DNA from 2 places in the Aeromicrobium senzhongii genome. Region 2 is predicted to be linked to the other one. Evidence: riboswitches for the same ligand, from Rfam matches in the RefSeq annotation. Region 2 holds a riboswitch; the other holds the start of a gene.

Region 1 (7,883 bases), 190 kb from region 2:
CACCGCTCGCGACGAGCGACAGGCCTTGGTCCAGGTGCAGGAACGGGATCAGTAGCAGCGGGGTCGAGACGATCGCGGTGGCCGTGACCTGGGCGGCCATCGCGGCCGTGAGCATGAGCCAGGGGTTGGGGCGCCGCCCGTCCACCCGCCCGGTCACATCAGAGCGCCGAGGTGCGCCATCGCCTGCTGCAGCAGGATCCCGCGGCCGCCCTCGAGCTCGTCGAGGATCGCGGGGGAGAGCGCCTCCTGCGGCGTGAGCCAGCTCAGCTCGAGCGCGTCCTGGCGGGGATCGCACTCGCCGGTGACGGCCACGACGTACGCCAACGCGACGGCATGCTGGCGCGCGTCGTGCAGCGGGGTGATTCCGGGCATCGGGAAGTACTCGGCGACGGTGAACGGCACGATGTTCGCCGGCAGCTGGGGGAACGCCGTGGGGCCGAGGTCCTTCTCGAGATTGCGCATGAGCGCCGAGCGGATCGGCTCGCCGTGGAGCACCCGGCCCGACACGAACGAGCGGGCCAGTGAGCCCGTGGTGGCCGAGCCGCGCAGCAACAGGCCGACCTGCTCGACCTGGCCGAGACTGTCGAGCCGGACGGGCACCGCCTCGACGTACAGGATCGGGACGCGAGAGCGGGTCTCCTCCAGCTGGAACTCCGAGAGCCAGCCGGGATTCGGATCAGGGGTACGCACGGAGGGCATGGGCCCATTGTGGTCGATCCGGGGACGACGGCAGGGCGAGTCGTCTTGCAAAAGATGTTGTCACTGGGAGTTACAGCACTTATGGTGAGGTGGATCACACGCCGTGTTCGGCCTCGTGTCCGTTGCGCAGGCCATCGATGAGGGGATTCATTTCGTGACCTTGCTCCAACCGTCCCGCCGCGTCAGTGCCGCTGCCGCCGCCTGTGCCGTGGTGCTCGTCGGTGCCGTCGGTGGCGGCGTCTTCAGTCCTGCCAGCGCCGACACCACGCTCGACAAGAGCTTCGACTACATGTGTGTCGTCAAGGCCGGTGGCCTCAACCTCGGCAACCGTCCCGTTGGCGTGCGCGCCCAGACGACGGTGCCCGAGAGCGTCAGCCCCGGTGACAAGATCGCGCCGACCCCGGTCACCATCACTCTCGCGATGCCCGAGGTCCTGCGTTCGTCGACGGTGGACCTCGTCGGTGGCGTCGCGGCCAGCGGTGGGTCGACCGACTCGGTCGTGACTCTCACGACCGGCGGCCAGACCACCTCCGTGGCGATCCCCAACCTCTCCTCGCCGCGCCGGGACATCCCGCAGGAGGAGAACGCGCCGTGGACGATCCCCGCGGCGGGCACCGTGCCCGAGATCACCGTGCCCGACTACGCCGTGGACAAGGTCGACGTCGGCCTGCCGGCAGCGTTCAACGTCGTCGCGACGATCTACACGGCCGCCCCCGCGCCCGATGACCAGGTTCCGGCGACCCTGGCCTGCACCGCCGTCGCCGGCAAGGACCTGACCCTGGGATCGATCGGCGTCACGCCGACCGAGGAGCCGACGACCGAGCCCAGCTCGGAGCCGACCACGGAGCCCACGACGGAGCCCACGACCGAGCCGACGACGGAGCCGACGACGGAGCCGACGACCGAGCCGACCACGGAACCGACCACGGATCCCACGACGGAGCCGACGACGGAGCCGACGACGGAGCCGACGACGGAGCCGACGACGGAGCCCACGACGGAGCCGACGACGGAGCCGACCACGGAGCCGACGACCGAGCCCACGACGGAGCCGACGACCGAGCCGACCACGGAGCCGACGACCGAGCCGACGACCGAGCCGACGACCGAGCCCACGACGGAGCCGACGACCGAGCCCACGACGGAACCGACCACGGACCCGACTGACCCGCCGCCCGCCGGTCCGGTGGATCTGTCCAAGAGCTTCAACTACGAATGCAAGGTCACGGCCGGCGGCCTCAACCTCGGCCTCCACGAGGTCGGAGTCCTCGCCGAGACGACGGTTCCGGGGTCGGTGCGTCCGGGCGAGGTCATCTCCCCGCGTCCGGTCGGCATCACGCTGACGATGCCCGAGAAGCTGCGCGCCTCCACGGTGGACCTCCTCGGAGGCGTCGCGGCCGAAGGTGCCTCGACGGACTCGTCCATCACCCTCACCACCGGGGGACAGACGTCGACCGTGGCGATCCCGCGACTGGCGGCGCCGCGTACCGACATCCCGCAGACGACGAACGCGCCGTGGCTGATTCCCGCCTCGGGCGAGGTCCCCGCGATCACCACGCCCGCCTCGGCGGTCGGCACGGTCGAGTTGGGCATGCCCCAGGGGTTCACGGTCAAGGCGACCATCCATCCCGCGGCGGGCGAGACGATCCCTTCGGACCTGACCTGCACGGGACCGGCTGACCTCGATCTCGGCAGCATCCCGGTCAACGGCGACCCGGTCACCTCCCCGACCTCGGAGCCCACGTCGCAGCCGACCTCGGAGCCCACGTCCGAGCCGACCAGCCAGCCCACGTCGGAGCCCACGTCGCAGCCGACGTCCGAGCCGACCGGCCAGCCCACGTCGGAGCCGACCACGGAGCCCACGGACGGAGCCGGAAGCGAGGCGCCGGAGCTCATCAGCTCCGACGTCGTGTCGCCCGGTGACGTGCTCACGTTCTCCTTCGGGCAGAACTGGGTCGGTCGCGAGGTCGCCTTCGAGCTGCACTCCGATCCGATCGCCATGGGCACGCGGACCGTGGACGTGTCGGGCCACGCGTCCGTGCGCGTTCCCGAGAACGCGCCGCTCGGCGAGCACACGGTCGAGCTGGCGAACAACGGTCGTGTCATCGCCGCGATCCCGATCGAGATCGTGGCCGCCGATGCCGGCGGCGATGACGACTGGTCGAACGACGACGCGTACGACGACTCCGACTGGCTCGCCTCCACCGGCGGTCCGAGTGCCGGCCTGGCCGCCCTCGGTGGCGTCCTGGTCCTCGCCGGTGCGGGTGTCGTGCTGATGCGCCGCAGGGCACGTCGGGACTGAGTCCGTAGGACCGAGGCGGGGGCGGATCTTCGGATCCGCCCCCGCTGACGTCTGCGCCGGGAACGGTTAGGCTGGCCGAACACGACAGGGGAGCGCCATGCAGAGGGCGCTGAGAGTGCGGAACAGCCGCAGACCCTTGAACCTGCTCCGGTTAGCACCGGCGAAGGGAGTCACGATGACATCTGCCATCCGTTCCACCTCCATCCGATACCGGACGCTCGACCTGGTCACGATCGCCATGCTCGGCGTCGCGTTCGGAGTCGTCTTCTGGGGATGGGGCAAGTTCTACGACGTGATCGACCTGGGCGCGGCGGTGGGCTTCAAGCCCGCGACCGGCCTGCTCGCCGGGATGTGGCTGATCGCCGGTGTCGTCGGCGGGCTCATCGTCCGCCGGCCCGGCGCGGCCTTCGCCACCGAGATGGTGGCCGCCATGATCTCGATGTTCGTGCTGGGCGGCACCGCCTGGGGCGGCACCGTGTTGCTGTCCGGCATCGTCCAGGGTCTGGGCGCCGAGCTGATCTTCGCCCTGTTCCTCTACCGCCGCTTCGACGTCGTGACCGCGATGCTCGCCGGTGCTCTCGCGGCCGTCTTCGCCTGCCTCTACGAGTGGCAGTACTACTGGCCGGACTGGGACCTGCAGTGGCGCCTGGCCTACCTCGGCTTCTTCACCGTCTCCGGCATCGTCATCGCGGGTCTCGGCGGCTGGCTGCTCGTCCGCCGGCTGGCACAGGCGGGAGCGCTCGACTCCTTCCCTGCCGGCCGACCGTGACGCTCGCGTTCCGCGACTACTCCTGGACGCCGTCGCACGCGTCCCGGCCGGTGCTCACCCGACTCGACCTGACGGTCGAGCCGGGTGAGCGGGTCCTGCTGGTGGGCCCGAGCGGCTCAGGCAAGTCCACCGCCCTCCATGCGGCCGCCGGCGCCCTGGGCGCGACGCTGGTGGGCGAGTCCAGTGGGTCGGTCGAGGTCTCGGGCCGGATCGGCATGGTCACCCAGAACCCGTCCTCGTCGATCGTCGCGGACCGGATCGGCCGGGACGTCGCCTTCGGGCCCGAGAACCTGGGTGTGCCGCGCGACGAGATCTGGCGGCGGGTCCGGGCCGCACTCGAGTCGGTGAGCCTGCGCCACGAGCTGGATCGGTTCACCAGCGCGCTCTCGGGCGGTGAGCGTCATCGCCTCGCCCTCGCGGGGGCATTGGCGACCCGACCCGACGTGCTGCTGTTGGACGAGCCCACGTCGATGCTCGACCCGGACCTCGCGGCGGAGGTGCGGGACTCCGTGCTGCGCGTCGTCGGCGATCGGACCCTGATCGTCGTCGAGCACCGTTTCGAGCCCTGGCTCGACCACGTCGACCGGGTGATCGTCCTCGATGCGGGGCGGGTCGTCCTCGACGGCTCGGTGGCGGAGTTCCTGGGCGCGGCGGTGCCGGACGCACTCTGGATGCCCGGGCGTCCCGCGCCGGTGCCGGCGACGATCCCGGCGGAGCTGGTCCGGCCGGTCGTCGAGGCGACGGTCGAGGCGCGCGACCTCGTGATCGACCAGGTCACCCGCACGCTGCGAGGCACCGAGCGCACGCGCGCGGTCGATGCGCTGACGCTCACCCTCTCGCCGGGCACGACCACGGCGCTCGTCGGGCCCAGTGGTGCGGGCAAGTCCAGTGCCCTGCTGGGCCTGGCGGGACTGTTGGAACCCGTGTCGGGGCACCGGACCGGGCCGGACGAGCTCGGGTGGTGTCCGCAGGATCCGGAGGTCGGCTTCGTCGCGAGGTCCGTGCGCCTGGAGCTCGAGGCCACGCCCCGTGCGCTGGGTCGCCCGGTCGACGTCGATGCGCTGCTCGAGGTCATCGGCCTGCCCGGCCGCGGTGACGACCATCCGTACCGGCTCTCCGGCGGGGAGCAGCGTCGTCTCGCCCTCGCCGCGGCGGTGGCGCACCGGCCGGGCCTGGTGCTAGCGGACGAGCCGACGGTCGGGCAGGACCGGGGCACCTGGGCCGTCGTCGCGGGATGGCTGGGCACGGCCGCCGGCTGCGGCGCGACGGTGGCGGTGTCGACCCACGACGCCGACCTGCCGCGCGATCGCGACGTCGTCCTCAAGGACGGGGTGGTCGTCGCGTGACCGGACTGATCACCCGCTTCAACCCCATCGTGCTGGTGGCGATCGCGCTCACGGCGGCGCTGGGGTCACCGGCCATCCGGACGCTGCCGGTCGCGCTGGTGTGCGTTGCCGTGTACGTCGTCACGCTCGCGTTCCTGGTGCCGTCGTGGCGCTACCCCGCGTTGTGTCTGGCCCTGGTCGCGCTGCCGGTCGCCAGCATCACGTGGTCCACCTGGCTGCTCGGCGGACGGGACCTCGAGGTGGCGGCGGTCGCGGGCCTGCGCACCTTCGTGATGACGTGGCCCGGTGCGGTGGCGGTCGGTTACGTCGACGTCGCGCGGCTCGGTGACTACCTCGCGCAGACCCTGCGGTTCCCGGGGCGGTTCGCGGCGGCGCTCTCGGCGGCGCTGCAGCGGGTCACCGGGGTGTGGCAGACGTGGCACGAGCTCGAACGGGTACGGCGGGCGCGCCATCTGCCGCGCCGGCCCGGGGCCATGGCGTTCACGCTGCTCGTCCACACGATGCGCGAGGCGACGCGCACGTCGATCGCGATGGATGCGCGGGGATTCGCCTCGGCTCATCGGCGCACGTGGGCCGAGCCCGCGGTGTGGACCCGACTCGACGTCGCGGCGCTCGCTACCGCGGCGGTCCTGGGCGCACTCCCCGTGGTGTTTCGCCTCATCGGCACCTGAGGTCACACCCCGGTAAAGTGGCTTGCATCACAGTGCAACTAGAGGTTACAGTCTTCGACGTTGCCCGGGTCACAGCCGAGACCTCCGGGTGATCCGTTGTTCTGAAGCGAGGAGACCCGATGCGCAAGAGCGCCTCAGCAGTACGTCGAGGACTTCGGTTCACCATCGCCACCGGCGTGGTCGCCGCAGGACTGGTGCAGCTGGCACCCACCGCCACCGCGGCTGACGCCAAGGTCGAGCGGGTCGGGTACACCTGCAAGGCGACGAACTCCGTCATCAACACCTCGCTCCAGGGCCCGCAGCAGTTCTACGTCACCGCCGAGACCACGCTGCCCGAGAGCGTGCAGCCCGGCGAGACGGTCGCGGCCACGAAGGCCAAGCTGACCCTCTTCCTCCCGCCCAAGCTGGTCAACCGGCTGTACGGGCCGATGAAGGTCCGCCAGGTCAAGGGCGGTTCCACCTCCGACACCATCCTGCAGGCCGTGGCGCCCGGCGCCGGCCTGCTGGAGACGCGCAAGGAGCCGGTCCGCAACCTCGTCGTCAAGAACTGGGTGGACCTGCGCCCCGACCAGGAGGTGGCGATCGTCGCCGAGGGCGACGTCAGCGCCGTCCCCGTGCCCCAGGTCGACGGCGGCAACGGCCTGATCTACGTCCAGATGCCCCCGCAGTTCGTCCTGCACTCCGAGATGAACCCGCCGGTCATCGGCGCGATCGACAAGGCCGACCTCAACTGCATCCGCGACAAGAGCGATGCCGCCTCGCGCGTCATCGGCACCATCAAGATCGGCGCCGGCTGCAGCGAGACCGAGTGCCCGCTGCCGGCCGCGGACGCCAACCCCACCAACCCCGGCGGTGATGGCGACACCCCCGGTGACGGCAGCGGCACCGATCCGGAGGTGATCGAACCCGGCGAGCCGGTTCCCGTCACCCAGATCGACGGGTACAACGACGACAACTACGGCGTCAGCCCCGCCGACGCGGCGAGCGGCGGCGGCTCGTACCGGACGACCGAGCTCCCCGCGACGGGCTCACCGTTCGGCCCGGGCCTGCTCGGCGTGTTCGGCGCACTCGTCCTGGCGCGGATCGCGCTCGTCCTCCGGTCGCGACGTCGCAGGGCCTGACGTCCCGATCCTGTGTGGCCGCCCCGGAGGCGGTTCAGTCCCCCTTGGTAAGGAGCCCTGATGGGTGTCGAAGTTCGAGTTGAAGGATTGACGAAGGCCTTCGGCAAGCAGACCATCTGGCGCGACGTCTCGTTGAGCCTGCCCGCCGGGCAGATCAGCGTCATGCTCGGACCCTCCGGTACCGGCAAGTCGGTGTTCCTCAAGACCTTGATCGGTCTGATCAAGCCCGACGAGGGCCACATCTTCATCGAGGGCGTCGACATCGCGACCTGCAGCGAGAAGGACCTCTACGAGATCCGCAAGCTGTTCGGGGTGCTGTTCCAGGACGGCGCGATGTTCGGCTCCATGACCCTGTTCGACAACGTGGCCTTCCCGCTGCGCGAGCACACCCGCAAGTCCGAGTCCGAGATCAGCGACATCGTCATGGAGAAGATGTCGATGGTCGGCCTGGTCGGTGCCGAGGACAAGCTCCCCGGCGAGATCTCCGGCGGTATGCGCAAGCGCGCCGGACTGGCGCGCGCCCTGGTGCTCGAGCCCGAGATCATCTTGTTCGACGAGCCCGACTCCGGCCTCGATCCCGTGCGCACCGCGTTCATCAACCAGCTCATGGTCGACCTCAACGCCCAGACCGAGGCGACGTTCCTCATCGTCACGCACGACATCAACACGGCGCGGACGGTCCCGGACAACATCGGACTGCTCTACCACCGGCACCTGTCGATGTTCGGCCCGCGCGAGATGCTCCTGTCCAGCGAGGAGCCGGCAGTGCGCCAGTTCCTCAACGCGCAGACCGTCGGCCCGATCGGCATGAGCGAGGAGAAGGACGCCGACGAGCTGGCCGCCGAGGACCACAGCACCCTGCCCCCGCTGCCGCCGATCCCGCTGCAGCTGTTCCCGTCCGACGGTCGCCCGCGCGCGACCCAGTCCGAACCGGGTGCGTGGTGCGCCGCCAACGGGGTCGTGCCGCCGGCCGGC
Region 2 (7,883 bases):
GGTCCCAGTCGAAGCGACGGAACTCGCCGGGTACCCCCTCGCGGAACGGCCGCAGCACCTCGGTCGCGAGACGGTCGCGCTCCACGCCGTCCCAGTCCGCGGATCGCTCGTGGACGCGCACGGGGTCGAGGAAGTCGTCGCCCCGCATCCGCACGGCGTCCGGGAGCGCCTCGACGAGCTCTCGGGCCAGCGTCGACTTTCCCGAGCCGCCGTACCCGGAGATGCCGACCACGATCGGGCGGCCGGCGGCCGCGCGACGGGCGGTCACGAGGCCGGCGAGCTCCTGGAGATCCATCGCTGGTCATCGTAGGCGCCTGCGGCCTACCGTCAGGGCATGACCGACGACGTGGTGCTCCGCTACGACCGCACCTATCCCCTGACCGTGGACGACGCCTTCGACCGGCTCCTGGCGCTGGAGCTGCCGGCATTGTTCTCCCGGCGCTATGCCGCGATCCCGCCGATCAGCGCGGTTCTCGACCAGGCCGGGCCGTGGGCCACACCGGGCCAGACCCGGACGATCCGGCTGGCCGACGGTGGAACCATGCGCGAGGAGCTGACCGCGGTCGAGCGCCCGGACCGATTCACCTACCGGATCTCGGGGATCACGGGCCCGATGAAGCCGCTGGTCTCCTCGCTCGACGGCGCCTGGAGCTTCGAGCCGGCCGGCACCGGCGTCCGCATCGCCTGGACCTGGACGGTGCGTCCGGCCGGGCGCCCGGGCACGCTGGCGATGCCGGTCTTCTCCCGGATGTGGCGCGGGTACGCCCGCCAGGCCTTCGAGAACATCGACCGCCTGCTGGTCCGGTGAGCCGCGTCCATCGCCGTCCGTGCGGGTCGTGGACCTACGGCCGTCCAAAGGAGACGGCCGGGACGCGATAACGCGTCCCGGCCGTCGACTCCCCCCGAGATCCAGCGGCCCGATCGGCGACGGTCCACCGTCGCCTTCGCGCCCGAGTCGGCCGGACCGCTGGTGCACCCCGCAAGGTGCCACGCCACTTTCGCACAGGTCCCGTCTCGGCCAACACCCCCGGAAACGGGGGGTCACGCCTCGTCGAGGACATCGCCGGGCGCCAGCCCGACAGCCCGCTCGATGTCGCCCGGGCTGGTGTGCCGCAGGTACTCGCGCAGCTTGGCGCAGGCCGCCCGGTAGTGCTCGCGCGCCGTGTCCTCGGTGATGTAGAGCTCGCCGGCGATGTCGGCCCAGTGCCGTCCGCGGGCGCGGCGCGAGATGACCTGGCGCTGGCGCGGGCTCAGCTCGAGGGGGACACCGCGGCGGTCCAACAGCTCGGTCAGCCCGACGAGGGACTGGGTCACGACGACGTTCCCGGCCCGGACGTCCTCGATCGCGCGGACGGTGACGGCCGGCTGGTCGGACTTGTGCACGACGCCGTGGGCGCCGGCACGCAGGCACAGCGCGAGGACGATCGCGCGTCGCTCGTCGGTGTAGAGGCACACCGGCAGGCCCCGGGCGCGCACGGCACGGATCGCCGCGCGACCCTGCTTCGTCCCGGCGCCCGCGCCCTGCGGGCCGCGCAGCAACAGGTCGAGCACGACGACGTCGCACTCGACGGGTGCCGCCTCGAACTGCTCGACGCTGGCGTACGTGGCGACGACCTCGACCTCGGGATGGACGGTCGCGAAGCCGCCACGGATGACGGTGCTGTCGTCGATCACGACGACGCGGGGGCGATCGGTCACGGCTCCTCCTGCCGGTGGACGGGTCCGACGAGCGTCACGGACGTGCCGCGGCCCGGCGCGGACCGCACCTGCGCGTCGACGCCCACCTCGCGCAGCGCGTGGCCGACCTGGGTGTTCAGCCCGAAGCCCATCGGCTGATTGGCCTGGTCGAAGCCGACGCCGTCGTCGGACACCACGATCTCCCACCCGTCGTCGTCACAGTCCGCGTGGACCACGACCTGGTGGGCGCGCGCGTGCAGTCGCACGTTGTGCAGAATCGTCGCGACGGCGCGGCTCATGGCGTGCCAGACCGGTTCGCTCAGCTGTGCGTGACCTCCGAGGTCGACGGCGAGTTCGAGCGGCAGGTCGTCGAACCCCTCCAGCGCCACCGCCAGCATCGTGGCGATGGTGCGAGCGCCCTCCGCGTGCTCGGGCGACGGCTCGGCGGCGAGGTAGTTGCGCAGGCGGTTCGCCTCACGGTGCGCCTGCCGCCGGAGGCCGGGCAGCACCTCGGCCGGGGTGTCCTCGTCGGACAGCAGGTGCAGAATGCTCGAGGCGTCGTGCACCGTCATCTGGTAGCGCTCGAGCTCGAGGGTGCGCGTGGCCGCGACGGCATCCTCGCGCGACTGGTCAGCGTCGGCGGCGAGGGCGCGCAGGTAGTGGACCGTGAGCGCCACGACGAGCGCGTAGCCCGGGATCGTCAGCGCGTTGTTGAGGTTCGTCTCCCACGACGCCGAGTCGACCGTGACCATCCAGGCGAGGTACCAGGCGCCGAGGCCGAAGCCGTGGGCCACGGCGAGGGCGGGCCGCAGCCAGGTCGAGGCCAGTGCGCCCACATTGATCGCGAAGCCCGACGCCCAGGACTCCCACGTGCCGACCACGTGGCTGGACGGCAGCAGCAGGACCATCGCCGGGACGGACACCCACGCCAGCACGATGTCGGGCCCGTGCCACCAGCCGGGGCGCACCGAGCCGGTCAGCAGGCACTGCACGATCAGCAGGACCGAGGCGGCCGAGACGAGCAGGCCGAGGGCGACATAGGCCTGCGTGTGCTCGGCCAGTTGCGCGCCGGCCGTGATGCTCAGCAGGATCTGGAGCAGCACGACCGCACGCATCGCCGGGACGACCAGCGCGATGCCGCGCTCGGCCCGCCGCCCCGAGGCGCCCATCGGCGCCTCATCCGTCACGGTGGTCATGCCGGTCATCGTTCCAGATCGCCGTTACCCTGAGCCGGTGCAGCTGAAGTCCCTCCACCGCCACCCGTTGAAGTCCGGCCGGATCGAGGACCTCGACGCCGCGACCGTCGACCCGTGGGGACTGGCCGGAGACCGGCGCTGGATGGTCGTCGACGCCGAGGGCACCTTCCTCACCGCCCGCGAGGAGCGCCGGCTCCTGGCCATCGACGCCCGGCTGACCGAGGCGGGGATCCGGCTCAGCGTCCCCGGCCGCCCGGCGATCGACGTGCCCGACCCCGACCCGGCGCATCAGGTCCCGGTGCGGATCTGGAGCTCGCTCATCACGGCCGCCGAGGCCACCACGGCCGCCGCCTGGCTGACCGAGACGCTGGGCCGCGAGGTGCGCCTCGTGCACCTGGACGACCCGACGCGACGGGCCGTCAACCCCGCGCGCTCCGAGCCCGAGGACCGGGTCAGCCTGGCTGACGGGTACCCGCTGCTGGTCACGACGCAGACGTCCCTCGCGGCGCTCAACCGCGCGATCGAGACCGGCGGCGGCGACCCCGTGCCGATGAGCCGGTTCCGTCCCAACCTCGTGATCGACGGCGAGGCCGCCTGGACCGAGGACGACTGGCGGCGCATCCGCGTCGGCGACGCCACGTTCCGCGCCGTCAAGGGCTGCGCGCGCTGTGTCATCACCACCCTCGAGCCGCAGGACTCCGGCGAGGTCGCGCGCGGCAAGGAGCCGATCCGCACGCTGGCCCGCATCCGGCGGTTCTCCGGTGCCGTGTGGTTCGGCGTCAACCTGATCCCCGACGTCGCCGGCGTCACGGTCCGCATCGGCGACGAGGTCGAGGTGCTCGAGGCGGCCGAGCCCGGCGGCGGGCCCCTCGGCGCGTAGCCGTTCGGGTCAGTCCCGCCCGAGCAGGTGGTCGACCCAGCGCGGCACGACGTCGGTCGCGGGACCGGCGAAGGTCGTGTGGAAGCCTCCGCCCGAGGGGGCCAGGTTGAGCTCGAAGGTGTGCGCGCCGGAGGCGTGAGCGTAGTCGACGAAGCCCGCGGCCGGGTAGACCACGCCCGAGGTGCCGATCGCGGCGAAGACCTCGACCTCGGTCAGTGCATCGTGGATCTCGTCCATGGCGTGCGGCATCTCGCCGAACCACACGATGTCGGGCCGCAGCGCGGCGGTCTCGCACTCGGGGCACTCGGGCTCGAGCTCGAGCGGGCCGTCGTACTCGAACCGGTGCTCGCACTCCTCGCAGCGGACGTGGCGCAGGCTGCCGTGCATGTGCAGCAGCCGGCGCGAGCCGGCGCGCTCGTGCAGGTCGTCGACGTTCTGCGTGACCAGCAGCAGGTCGTCGCCGAACTCCTTCTCCAGTTCGACCAGGGCGTGGTGGGCGGCGTTCGGGTGCACGCGCTCGAGCGCGGCGCGGCGCTCATCGTAGAACCGCTGGACGAGCGCCCGGTCGTAGCCGAACGCCTCGGGCGTGGCCACGTCCTCGGGCCGGTGGCCCTCCCAGAGCCCGTCGGCGTCGCGGAACGTGGCCAACCCGCTCTCGGCCGAGATCCCGGCACCGGTCAGGACGACGATCTTCACGAGGCCTCTCCCCGCAGCGCGTCGACGATCTGGCCGACCCCGGTCGGTGCGCCCGCGACCGACCACAGCAGGCCGTCGACCTCGATGCGCTCGGTGACGCCGCCGGCCCCCAGGACCAGCGCGATTCCGGGCAGCCAGTCCCAGTCGGGCGTGCTGTGCTGGAACCAGCAGCCGAGTCGGCCCGTGGCCACGCCGACGAGGTCCATCGAGCCCGATCCGAGCATCCGGATGGTCGCCGGCAGCGCCGCGGCGCGGCGCCAGGCGGCGAAGCCGGGGTGGTCGACGATGAAGGCCGGGTGGGCGTAGGTGGCGACGGCCAGCTGGGACACCGGGGCGTCCTCGATGGGCGTGACCGGCTCGCCGTTGATGGTCGTGGGCACGCCGGGTCCACCGACCACGACCGTCCCGGTCGCGTGGTGGGCGACGGCGCCCAGCAGCGGCCGGTCACCGTCGGCCAGGGCGATCGCCGAGCACCAGTAGTCGAAGCCCGAGGCGAAGTTGTACGTGCCGTCGACCGGGTCGATGACCCAGCGGCGGCCGGAGGTGCCCTCACGGGCGGTGCCCTCCTCGCCGAGCAGCCCGTCCTCGGGACGCTCGCGGTCGAGACGCTCGACGATGCGCGCCTCGGCCGCGTAGTCGGCGGCGGTCACGATGTCGGAGACGCTGGTCTTGGAGCGGGTCTGCAGGTCGTCCTCGGCCCGGATCCGGGCGGCGAGGGCGGCCGCCTCGACGACCAGCTCGGTCGCCAGCTTGACGTCGTCCGGGGTCACGTTCATGTCTCAACCGTAAGAGGCGAACCCTGTGAACGGATCTACAGTGGTGGACAGACACGGGGTGCCCGTACCGAGCGGGCTGAGATCAGACCCGTCGAACCTGCTCGAGTTCGCACTCGCGAAGGGATGTCCCATGACCGTCCTGTCCATTCCCGTCCCCACCGACGAGGCGCTGACGCGCCTGCGCGCCGCCACCCCGCTGGTGCAGTGCATCACCAACAGCGTCGTCACCAACTTCACCGCCAACGCTCTGCTCGCCCTGGGTGCGGCGCCCGCCATGGTCGACCTGCCCGAGGAGGCCGGGATCTTCGCGGGCGTCGCCGACGGCGTGCTGGTGAACCTCGGCACCCCGAACGCCCAGCAGCAGGACGCGGCCCGAGCCGCCGTCGCGGCGACCGACCGCTGGGTCCTGGACCCGGTTGCGATCGGGACCCTGCCGGTGCGCACGGCCATGGCGGCCGAGCTGGTCCGGGCCCGCCCGGCGATCGTGCGCGGCAACGCCTCGGAGATCATCGCCCTGGCGGGCGCCGGCACCGGCGGGCGCGGCGTCGACTCCGTCGCGGGGTCCGAGGACGCACTGGAGGCGGCCGGACAGATCGCGCGCGAGCACGGCACCGTCGTCGCGGTCTCGGGCGAGGTCGACGTCATCACCGACGGCACCCGCGTGGCTCGGATCGCCGGCGGCGACCGGTTGCTGACGCTCGTGACCGGCGGCGGCTGCTCGCTCGGCGCCACGATGGCCGCCTTCCTCGGCGTGTGCGACCCGCTGTCGGCGGCCGTCAGCGCCTCCGTCGTGCACGCGGTGGCGGCCGAGCGTGCCGCGGCCGGGTGCGCCGGGCCGGGATCGTTCGCCGTCGCCTTCCTCGACGCGCTCGCGGCGATCGGCCCCGAGGACGTGAGCGACCGCGTCTCGAGCCTCGCGTGATCTCCGGGCTGCACCTGGTCACCGACGAGCGCCTGGCACGCGACCGGCTGCTGGCCGTCGTCGGCGCCGCTGTGACCGCCGGGACGGCCGTGGTCCAGGTTCGGGCCAAGCACGCGACCGCCCGAGAGCTCACGGAGACGGTCGCCGTCGTCAGTGCCGTGGTGTCCGGTCGCGCGCTGGTCCTGGTCAACGACCGGGTGGACGTGGCGCTCGCCGCCCGGCACGGCGGGGCCCGCGTGGACGGGGTGCATCTCGGCCAGGAGGACCTCGATCCGGTCGCGGCCCGAGCCCTGCTGGGACCGGACGCGACCGTCGGCTGGACCGCGCACGCGCCCGATCACCTGCGCGCCGCGCACGCGCTGGCGCCGGGCACGGTCGACTACCTGGGAGTCGGCCTGATCCGTCCCACGACCTCCAAGCCCGACGGTCCGGCGGTCCTCGGGGTCGAGGGGTTCGGAGCGTTCGCCCGGGCGGCGGCGTTGCCGTGCATCGCGATCGGTGGCGTGCGACTGGAGGACGTCCCCGGCGTCATGGCCGCCGGAGCGGCGGGGGTCGCCGTCGTGTCCGCCGTCTCGGAGGCCGCCGACCCGGGACAGACCGCCGCGCGCTTCGTCGCGGCGATCGCGGGTGCCCGATGACCCCGCGCGTGCTGAGCATCGCCGGCACCGACCCGACCGGTGGCGCCGGGATCCAGGCCGACCTCAAGACGATCGCCGCGTTCGGCGGGTACGGGATGGCGGTGGTGACCGCCCTGGTCGCCCAGAACACCCGAGGGGTCAGGTCGGTCCACGTCCCACCGCCGGCCTTCCTGACCGAGCAGCTCGATGCCGTCTCCGACGACGTCACGATCGACGCGGTCAAGCTGGGGATGCTGCACTCGCCGCCCCTCATCGAGGTGGTCATGGCCTGGCTCGAGCGGGCTCGGCCGCCGATCGTCGTGCTCGATCCGGTCATGGTCGCCACGAGCGGCGACCGGTTGCTCGACGCGCAGGCCGAGCTCGCGATCCGACGACTCTGCGAGCGGGTCGATCTCGTGACGCCGAACCTGCCCGAGCTGGCCGTCCTCGTCGGTGGCCCGGAGGCGACGACGTGGGCCGGGGCGGTCGCCCAGGCACGAACGCTCGCCACCGCGGCCGACACGGTCGTGCTGCTGAAGGGCGGACATCTCGAGGGGGCGAGCTCGGCCGATGCCGTCGTGACCGCGGACGCGGTGCTGCCGGTCGAGGGCCGCCGGGTGACCACGACGACCACCCACGGCACGGGATGCTCGCTGTCGTCGGCGATGGCGACCTTGGCGGCGTCCGGGCTCTCGTGGTTCGACGCTCTCGGCCAGGCGAAGGAGTGGCTGACCGGGGCGATCGAGCACGGAGCCGAGCTCGAGGTCGGTCGCGGCAACGGCCCGATCGACCACTTCCACCAGCTGCGCCAGCACGTGCCGCACCTCAGGGGCACCAACTCGTGGACGGCACGCGCCTGGCGCGACAGCGAGCCGATCCGCGCGAGGGTCGATGCCTGCGAGTTCGTGCGGCGCCTCGGGGACGGCTCGCTCGAACCCGACCGATTCGCCTGGTACCTCGGCCAGGACGCCCTCTACCTGGCCGAGTACGCCGAGCTGCTGGCCCACGCGGGCGAGCTGGCGGGTACGCCCGAGGAGCGGGCCTTCTGGGAACACGGCAGCGACGCGGCCGTGGAGGAAGCTCGACTGCACCGGACGTGGGTCACCGAGTTGCCGGAGC

The links. Region 2 has a riboswitch for thiamine pyrophosphate ahead of thiM (hydroxyethylthiazole kinase). Riboswitches for the same ligand answer to the same signal wherever they lie in the genome.
Region 1: linked by a shared signal. The riboswitch ahead of H9L21_RS14095 (ECF transporter S component) and the one ahead of thiM (hydroxyethylthiazole kinase) in region 2 are both predicted to bind thiamine pyrophosphate.

What each region holds. Positions count from the first base shown of each region.
Region 1 is NZ_CP060587.1:2,869,151-2,877,033, reverse strand. It holds gene H9L21_RS14110 (MFS transporter) at 1-157, opposite strand, end outside; gene H9L21_RS14105 (DUF4916 domain-containing protein) at 154-699, opposite strand; gene H9L21_RS15565 (DUF6801 domain-containing protein) at 854-3,001, shown strand; TPP riboswitch at 3,078-3,187, shown strand; gene H9L21_RS14095 (ECF transporter S component) at 3,177-3,770, shown strand; gene H9L21_RS14090 (ATP-binding cassette domain-containing protein) at 3,767-5,116, shown strand; gene H9L21_RS14085 (energy-coupling factor transporter transmembrane component T family protein) at 5,113-5,787, shown strand; gene H9L21_RS14080 (DUF6801 domain-containing protein) at 5,907-6,908, shown strand; gene H9L21_RS14075 (ABC transporter ATP-binding protein) at 6,969-7,883, shown strand, end outside.
Region 2 is NZ_CP060587.1:3,061,937-3,069,819, forward strand. It holds gene H9L21_RS14950 (uridine kinase family protein) at 1-295, opposite strand, end outside; gene H9L21_RS14955 (SRPBCC family protein) at 335-808, shown strand; gene H9L21_RS14960 (helix-turn-helix domain-containing protein) at 1,042-1,698, opposite strand; gene H9L21_RS14965 (sensor histidine kinase) at 1,695-2,873, opposite strand; gene H9L21_RS14970 (MOSC domain-containing protein) at 2,911-3,753, shown strand; gene H9L21_RS14975 (NAD-dependent deacylase) at 3,763-4,449, opposite strand; gene H9L21_RS14980 (inositol monophosphatase family protein) at 4,446-5,225, opposite strand; TPP riboswitch at 5,270-5,366, shown strand; gene thiM (hydroxyethylthiazole kinase) at 5,356-6,147, shown strand; gene thiE (thiamine phosphate synthase) at 6,144-6,785, shown strand; gene H9L21_RS14995 (bifunctional hydroxymethylpyrimidine kinase/phosphomethylpyrimidine kinase) at 6,782-7,883, shown strand, end outside.